Regions from separate parts of the Akkermansia sp. KLE1798 genome, predicted to be linked through region 2. Evidence: riboswitches for the same ligand, from Rfam matches in the RefSeq annotation. Region 2 holds a riboswitch; the other holds the start of a gene.

Region 1 (4,237 bases), on a different contig from region 2:
TTATTGGGAAAATCAGCGAGGCTGTTCCGTGCGGGGGGAACAGTTGCAGGGAGCGCCCGGTTCCACGAAGTGGACGCGGTCGTGGAATTCGCCCTGCTTGCCGGCATTGAAGGTTTCCACGGGGCGGTGGTAGCCCATGACGCGCGTGTACACGGTGCAGCGGGTGCGGTCCTGGGCGTATTTGCTTAGTATTTCCTGTTTGGTCATTGTCGTTTCGATGATTGGGTTGAAATGAGGCGGCTGGTTGAAAAGGGAGTTATTCGTGCCTGTGGATGTGGAGCAGTTCCTCGTCGCAGAAGGGGCAGTACTGGTGCTCTCCGCGCAGGTAGCCGTGTTTCTCACAGACGGAGAAGAGCGGGGTGACGGTCAGGTACGGCATACGGAAGCGGGTCAGCACCTTGCGGACGATGTTCCGGCAGGCTTCCGGGGAGCTGATGGCTTCATTCATGTACATGTGGAAGACGGTGCCCCCTGTATAGCAGCACTGGAGTTCGTCCTGGAGCTGGAGGGCCCGGAACAGGTCGCTCGTGTGGTCCACGGGGAGCTGGGAACTGTTGGTGTAGTAGCGCTGGCTTACAGGGCCGGCCTGGATGATGTCCGGGTAGCGTTTCTGGTCTTCCCGGGCGAAGCGGTGCGTGGTGCCTTCCGCGGGAGTGGCTTCCAGGTTGTACAGGTTGCCCGTTTCCTCCTGGTATTCCTGCATGCGGAGGCGGATGAATTCCAGGATTTCTTCCGCGAACTTCCTGCCTTCCTCCGTGGTGATGTCCATGGAATCGTTGGAGAAGTTGCGCAGCAGCTCGTTCATGCCATTGACGCCGATGGTGGAAAAGTGGTTGCGGAAGGTGGGCAGGTAGCGCCTGGTGTAGGGGTACAGGCCGCGGTCATACATTTCCTGGACGAAAGCGCGCTTTTTTTCCAGACAGGATTTGGCCAGGTCCAGCAGTTCCCCCAGCCGTGCGAACAGGGCTTCCCGGTTTTGTTTGAAGAGGTAGCCCAGGCGCGCCAGGTTGATGGTCACCACGCCGATGGAGCCGGTCATTTCCGCGGAGCCGAACAGCCCGCCGCCGCGCTTGAGCAGTTCCCGAAGGTCCAGTTGGAGGCGGCAGCACATGGAACGCACGGCGTCCGGCTTGTAGGCCCGTTCGTCAGGCACGCGTTCCCCGTTTTCATTGACGGTGTATTGGCTGCCGATGAAGTTCTGGAAGTAGGAGGAGCCTATTTTGGCGGCGTTTTCAAACAGGAGCGGGACGTTTTCCCCTTCCCAGTCGAAGTCTTCCGTGATGTTGACGGTGGGAATGGGGAAGGTGAAGGGCTGTCCCGTGCTGTCACCTTCCGTGAGCACTTCATAGAAAGCCTTGTTGATCAGGTTCATTTCCTTCTGGAAGTGCTTGTAGGTCAATTCCGTCAGGCTGTTCACCCCGCGTTCCTTGGCCAGGAAGAGCAGGGCGGGGTCTTCCACTCCTTCAAACAGGTGCTCTCCTCCGCTGAAGGGGGGCTGGTCCTGAAGGTCGCGCGGGACGGTCCAGTCGATCGTCACATTGGTGAAGGGGGACTGCCCCCAGCGGGAGGGAACGTTCAGGTTGTACACAAAGCTGCGGATGTCCTTCTTGACGCGTGTGAAGTCCGCCTGGTCCTTGAAAACGTAAGGGGCCAGGAAAGTATCAAAGGAACTGAACGCCTGGGCTCCGGCCCATTCACTCTGCAGAATGCCTAGGAAGTTGGCCATCTGGCCCAGGGCTTCCCGGAAGTGGCGGGGCGGCCGGCTGTTCACGCGGCTGCGCACGCCGTTGAACCCTTCATTTAGAAGGTTGCGCAGGCTCCAGCCCGCGCAGTAGCCCGTCAGGCAGTCCAGGTCGTGAATGTGGTAGTCCCCTTCCCGGTGGGCGGCGCCTTCCCGTGCGGAATAGACCTGGTCCAGCCAGTAGTTGGCGATCACCTTGCCGGCGGTGTTGTTGATCAGCCCGGCATTGGAGTACGTGGTGTTGGAGTTGGCGGCGATGCGCCAGTCGCTCTGGCCGATGTATTCCTCCACCGTCAGCTTGCAGTCCACATACGTATTGCCGGAATACAGGCCCGCGATCTGTTCGCGCTGCATCTTGTGGAGGAAGCGGTAGGTGATGAAAGCCTTGGCGGTTTCAAAGTATCCGCAGCGGAACAGAGCCCGTTCAATCAGGTCCTGGATTTCCTCTACGGTTGCGTTGTCCTGGTGGCCCAGCTTGGCCTCCACCTCTTCATAAATGGCGCGGTTGTAAACGGTGCCGGAACTGTGGAATGCCTTTTTAATGGCTTCCTCGATCTTGTAGCCCTGGTATGGTTCCTTCTTTCCGGAACGTTTGATGATGCTTGTCGCCATGGTGGATGTCTCGCTTGAAAGGATGATGACCGCTCATCCGCGAGCCTGGCACAAGCCTGGAAAATCATAAGCAGGGGAAGCCGCGTGCAACTCGTCCGAAAAACGGTACACGAGGGAACCTGTGCGTATGTTCATCCTGTCCGCGGGATGGGAGATACGGCAGCATCAGGTCGTCTTCTGGCTCCCGGTGCGACATGTGATGGGGACTTCCCGATTGCCTGGCAATCAGTGTCCGGTCCATCGTCTACCGGTTACAGCGGCGCGTCCGCGACGGATTTTCACCGTCTTCCGTTACCTGCGCTGGACTGCAATGAACCATAGAATATATGGGTCTGCAAGGAAAATGTGCAAATGATGTATTAAATATTTACCATCATACAATATATTGTACCATTCCTGAGAGGGATGATTGAAAATGAGGCATCCGCCTGCATCATGGTACCATATGTGCCCGGAAGGGCTGCCTGGATACCAGCAAGAGAAAATGGATGAAAAATTAAGGGTTTTCCGTTTTACTCCTGTATTGTTTGATTCGGCCGGGTTATATATCAGATGATGGAACGGTGGCATCAGAATTCCGCGTTGATCATTCAAACACCGTCCTTGAAGGGAAAAAGCGATGCCGCGGGATTTTTTTATATCATTCCGAAAAATGATTAATGAAGAAATTTTATAACTGGTTTTTTTGTATATATGAATATGCAACGATTTACTCTCTCATTCAACATGCTGCAACAAAGTTCCCTGGTCCTGTTTCTGTCCTTTTTATCCGTATTCGGAGTTGCTTCCGGCGCTTCTGCGGACTGGAAGGAGAAAACCATCAGGGAAAATCTTGAACTTGTAGCTTCGTGGCAGATAGCCCATCCCGTCAAGCGTTCCCCTCTGCATTGGACCTACGGGGCGTTTTATTCCGGCCTGGTGCAGTATGCCCTGGCCCATCCGCAGAGCATGAAGCTTCAGGCCGTGAGGACGGTCGGGGAAGGCAGCCAATGGGGCGTTCTGAAACGGCCCTACCATGCGGATGACCATGTGATCGGCCATGCCTGGATGGAGATGGCCATGGAAGATGGAAACCCCGCCGCCGCCGAAAAAATCCGTGCCGTTCTGGACAAGGTGATGGCCCGGCCCTCTTCCGCCTCCCTTAAATTCCAGACGCCCGGATGCCAGAACCGCTGGTGCTGGTCGGACGCCCTGTTCATGGCGCCCCCCGTATTCGCGAAGCTGGCGGCCTATACCGGAGACCGCCGGTATCTGGAATTCATGGACCGGGAATACAAGGCCGCATACGATTATTTGTTTGATAAGAAGGAGGGCCTGTTTTACCGGGATTCCCGCTACTTCACCATTCCGGCGGCCAACGGAAAGAAGATGTTCTGGAGCCGCGGGAACGGCTGGGTGATTGCCGGGCTGCCGATGATTCTGCAGGACATGCCGCGGGACTGGCCCACGCGGCCCTTTTACGTGAACCTGCTCAAGCGCATGGCGGCGACATTGAAAAAATGCCAGTCTCCCGACGGTTCCTGGCACGCCAGCCTGATGGACCCCGCCGAACCGCCCCTGAAGGAAATGAGCGGAACCCTCTTCATCATGTACGGCATGATGTGGGGCGTGAACCAGGGCTACCTGGACGAAAAGGAATACCTGCCCGTCATCCGGAAGGCATGGCAGGCGGCCTGCGACGCCGTGAACGCGGAGGGAGCGCTGGGTTGGGTGCAGCCGATCGCGGACAAACCGGGGCATTATTCCGGAAATGATACGGAGGTGTACGGTTCCGGAGCCTACCTTCTGGCCGGCTGTGAATTGCGTAAATGGGTGATTCGTCAAGATCATCCGCGGCGGAAGACCGTTTCCGTCGCCAACCCCTTGAATGTTTTCCGGCCCCGG
Region 2 (4,237 bases):
CGTAGGCCACATTGAATTGATTGACCAGTCCGGCGGCTTTTTCCGTGGAGATGGTCCAGTTTGCCTCATTGTCTGCACTGCCTACGTTGAGCGTAACGGAGGAGTGGTGGGTGGCGGTATCCGACTTGTTGGTGTTGACGGTCGTCCGCACCGTGTAGTCGAACAGTCCGGGATCGCTTCCCGTGCCGGAGAGCAGCGTGATGGTATCCACGGAGCCTTCCTTGCCGGAACCGCCCAGTTCCCAGATGCCGGTGATAGAGGCGCCTGCGTGGACGGTGATGTTGTCCGCGGTGTTTTCCGTAGAGAAGCCGGAGCCCGTATAGGAGCCGCTGTACAGGGCATAGGCCGTTCCGCCGTCTCCCGTTGCCGCGGCTTCAACCATACCGGTGGATCCGATGGTTGTTGTGATACCGGCGCCGCCCATCAGGGCTGCGGCCGTGCCGCCGGAGGTTGTCGCGCTGACGGTTCCGTTGATGGTACCTGTGGTGAGGGAGAATTCAGCCAGCAGGCCGTGGGCCGCCGCGTTTCCCGTGGAGGCGGCGGAAATGGCGCCGCCGATATCGCCCACGGCCAGGGAGCCTGTGGCGGAAGCCCCGGCGGCCGTACCGGCCATGGCCTCGGCCCGAATGGTTCCGGCTACGTTGCCGATGGTGATGTTGGAATGGGTTTGGTTGCCTGATTCCTCTCCCGCGTAGATTCCATAAGCATCCATGCCGCCGGAGGCGGCGGTAATGGCTCCCGCAGCGCTGATGTTGCCCAGCGTGATGTTTTCCCTGGCCTCAATGCCGAGAGCGGAGAATGTCCCGCCGGCATCAGTGGATCCGGAATTAGCGGTGATTTGTCCGTCGATTTGGGAAATATTCACTCGTCCGTAATTGGACTGGATGCCTCTGGCTCCATATCCGGAAGTTGTCACTGCGGAGATGCTGCCGGTAGCCGAGATGGTGCCGATTTCGACATCCTTGTAGCGCGGTCCCTGGTAGTCCATGGTGTTTCCGTAGGAATACAGTCCCCTCGCAAAGTTCCCGGTACCCAGGGTGACGGAAATTTGCCCCGCAAAGGTGCCGATATCCAGTCCACCCTGGTAGGCATAGATGCCGTTGGACGAGAAGTTGGCCGTAATGGTCATGACGGAGGATTCCGCCATGGTTCCGATGTTGATCATCTTGCCGTAGCTTCTGATGCCCGTGGCATTGGTATTGGCTGCGGAGACGTTGAACTTGCCGGCGATGGTGCCGATGTCCAGGCTAGCTCCCGATGACGTATCAATGCCAAAGGCATTGTTTCTGGTGGAGGAAACGTTGAAAACGGCTTCTTCCGCAATCGTGTCTATGCTGAGGGGATCGGATTTGCCCCAAATTCCGCGTACGTTGCTGGAACCGGTCACATTGATGGTGGCGGAGACCGTTCCCAGAGCCGGGTCTGATGCGGTTCTTTCCACTGTGGCGTCACGGGTTCCTTCCAGGTTTTCCCTCCCGGCGTCCTGTGCGTGGACCGGGGCCAGCATGCCAAGGCAGGCCAGAGTCATGGCCACGGCCTGCATTTTATGCCTGGCGTGGCAGGAGTCCGGTGCGGCGTGCGTGCCGCAGGAGGGAAAGTCCGCAAGAGCGGGGGAAATCCCGGCCGCCAAGGGGGCCGGGCCATCATGGTCTGCTCCGTTCAAGCGGAGCGTTTTTAATGAATGCATGTGTATGGTCTGAATGCCGGAATACTCGCCGACGGTTCATAAATACTTCGAGGCTGGCGATCTGGCTCATTGCCCGGTTGTATTCCGGACAACATACAGTGGCGGTACCGCTCCGGATTCACACCGGATTCCCCATTTATTTCCTGCTCGTGCCGCGAGCTTCCCGGAAGTGCCTCCCGTATTTACGGAGGCAGGGCATGCCTAACATACCGTGCCGCGGCTGTCAATGGGAAGTTGTACGGCGTCCGGAGGGTCGGTTTCTCTTGTCATGAAACATCGCCGTGGTAAAATCACTTATCCAATTTTGGCGTTTTATTGTTTTGTCAATGGAATAAAAGATAATGAGTTATTCAATCTTCTCTCCTGCTTCCGCACCGTATTTATCCGGTGCAGGTAATGGAATAAAGCCCAGAGATGCCTGGGTGGATGTCATGCGGGTTCTGTCCATGCTTTTCATTATGATTCAGCATGCACCCATGCATTACTTCCCCATGGCCTGCATGACCCGTGCGGGCGTATTTTTCTTTTTTATGGCGGCGGGTTATTTCCTGGCCCGAAAGTATGCCGCCGCCTCTTCACCGGTACCCTGGCTGAACTGGAAAAAGGCAGCTTTGATTTTATGCGCCTATGTGTTTTGGATTTTTGTTTCCATGGTTGTTTTCGGATTTCCTTCCACCCTGGCGGGGTGGGTGGCAAATATGGGAATCGGGCGCGTTCCGCTGGGAGGAGTTTTATGGTTCCTGAGGGATCTGATGGTTTTTGTGCTGATTTCGGGCATATTGTTCCGGATTCCGAAGGGCTGTCTGGCCGTTCTCTGCATGGCTTCCCTGATTTTGTTCAGTACGGAGTATTCTGACAGCCTGTGGTTTTATCACAGGGACATGGCTTGCAATGTCATTCATCCCAGAGGATTGGGCGCATTTGCCCTGGGCATGCTTTTAAGCCGCTATTCCCTTAAAGAGTTAAAGGATATGGTTGGGAAGGTGTGGGTGTATGTCCTGATTGTTTTTCCGGCCGTTTTTGCATGGGAAGTGTACAACAGGGTTCATGAGTCCGCGTTGTTCTTCTGCATGGGCGTGCTGTGGATGGCTTCGTGTTCCTTGCTGGCGACGCGGTATTTGCCCAGGATTTCGTCTTTTTGCGCGCGCCTTGGGCCTTCCATCTTTTTTGTGTATGCCGCCCATATCCTGATGTATCAATTCCTGATTTGGCTTGGATTGCCGGAGGGGAATTATTGGATATGGGGGCTGGCTGTTCCCGCGGTTTTTCTTACTCTCAGCGGCGTGTATTTCCTGCTGGGCAGGATTTGTCCGGGAGTATTGAGGTATATTGCGCTGAAGAGTTGAGCATCCGTCACTTTTTCACGGTGACGGGGAGCCCCGCCACCATGAAGTAGACTTCATCCGCGCTTTTTGCCAGAAGCTGGTTGGCGATGCCCAGGCCGTCGCAGTAGTGGCGCGTTTCCGGGTCCGGCTGGACGATGCCCATGCCGGTTTCCGAAGAGACGAGCACCCACGGCACGGGAGACCGGGAGATGAGTTCCTTCAATTCTTCTATTTCCCGGACCAGGGCATCCTGAAACGGAAGGTATTCCGCAGGGTTCTCCTGGTTGTACAGGATGTTGGAGGCAAGCAGGGTGACGCATTCCAGAATGACGCCGTCCACCTGTTCCAGCAGACCGGATGCCTGCACGGTGGCGGCCACGTTGCGCGGGCATTCCAGCGTGGGCCATTCCTGCGGGCGGCGTTCACGGTGCTTGCGGACGCGGTATTCCAGGGAGCCGGAGCCGGACCAGACTTCCGCCGTGGCAATGTACAGGATTTTTTCCCCGAATCCGGAGGCGATTTTTTCAGAGTACTGGCTTTTGCCGCTTCTGGTGCCCCCTACGACGAGCGTCATGCGGGGGCGGGAGGTGTCAGTGTTTGGAGACATGGCGTTGATAGGATTCCAGCATGGTCTGGTGGGAGTTCAGGAAGTCATCCAGACTGAATACTTCCAGCGTGATAAGAGGGGTGAAGCTGATGTCCCACATGGGGTGGAGCAGGGCGTCCAGCACAGGGGCGGGCATGTGGTGCAGGGATTTATGGTCCCTTTTTTCCAGTCCGTGCAGATGGCACATGCGGATGTCTGGCAGCCAGAGGGGAAGGAGTTCCTCCGGTTTCAGCCCTTCCTTCCAGACATGGCCGATGTCGAAGCAGCGGGAATGTTCCGTGGCGGCGACCAGCCCGTCCAGATAGTCCGTCGGATGGCGTTCCAGGTTTTCCAGGGCCAAGTATTCCGGGGCGGGCAGATAGGGCGTGATTTGCTCCAGGGAGCGGAGGATTCTTTCCGTTTCCTCCTCCGTCAGGTGCGGACGCATGTCCGGTCCGGGGATGTGGTCTGTGACCACGTGCATGACCCAGGTATGGGGTTCCAGTTCCCGGGTGAGTTCAATGGTGCGGATGATGTTTTCCGTGTATCGGCGGGAGGATTCGGGCGTGGCGAATCCCCCGTCCGTCGGCAGGTGGATGTTCCACGTTATTCCAGCGTCCCTGGCGATGCGGCCCAGTT

What was found. Region 2 has a riboswitch for cobalamin ahead of HMPREF3039_RS09115 (autotransporter outer membrane beta-barrel domain-containing protein). Riboswitches for the same ligand answer to the same signal wherever they lie in the genome.
Region 1: another riboswitch for cobalamin. It lies ahead of HMPREF3039_RS10445 (ribonucleoside triphosphate reductase); the one in region 2 lies ahead of HMPREF3039_RS09115 (autotransporter outer membrane beta-barrel domain-containing protein).

What each region holds. Positions count from the first base shown of each region.
Region 1 is NZ_KQ971093.1:32,068-36,304, forward strand. Features, by position in the region: gene nrdD (anaerobic ribonucleoside-triphosphate reductase) at 13-207, opposite strand; gene HMPREF3039_RS10445 (ribonucleoside triphosphate reductase) at 257-2,353, opposite strand; cobalamin riboswitch at 2,504-2,688, opposite strand; gene HMPREF3039_RS10450 (glycoside hydrolase family 88 protein) at 3,053-4,237, shown strand, end outside.
Region 2 is NZ_KQ971088.1:95,720-99,956, reverse strand. Features, by position in the region: gene HMPREF3039_RS09115 (autotransporter outer membrane beta-barrel domain-containing protein) at 1-1,630, opposite strand, end outside; cobalamin riboswitch at 1,721-1,879, opposite strand; gene HMPREF3039_RS09110 (acyltransferase family protein) at 2,029-3,033, shown strand; gene HMPREF3039_RS09105 (bifunctional adenosylcobinamide kinase/adenosylcobinamide-phosphate guanylyltransferase) at 3,041-3,619, opposite strand; gene cbiR (cobamide remodeling phosphodiesterase CbiR) at 3,603-4,237, opposite strand, start outside.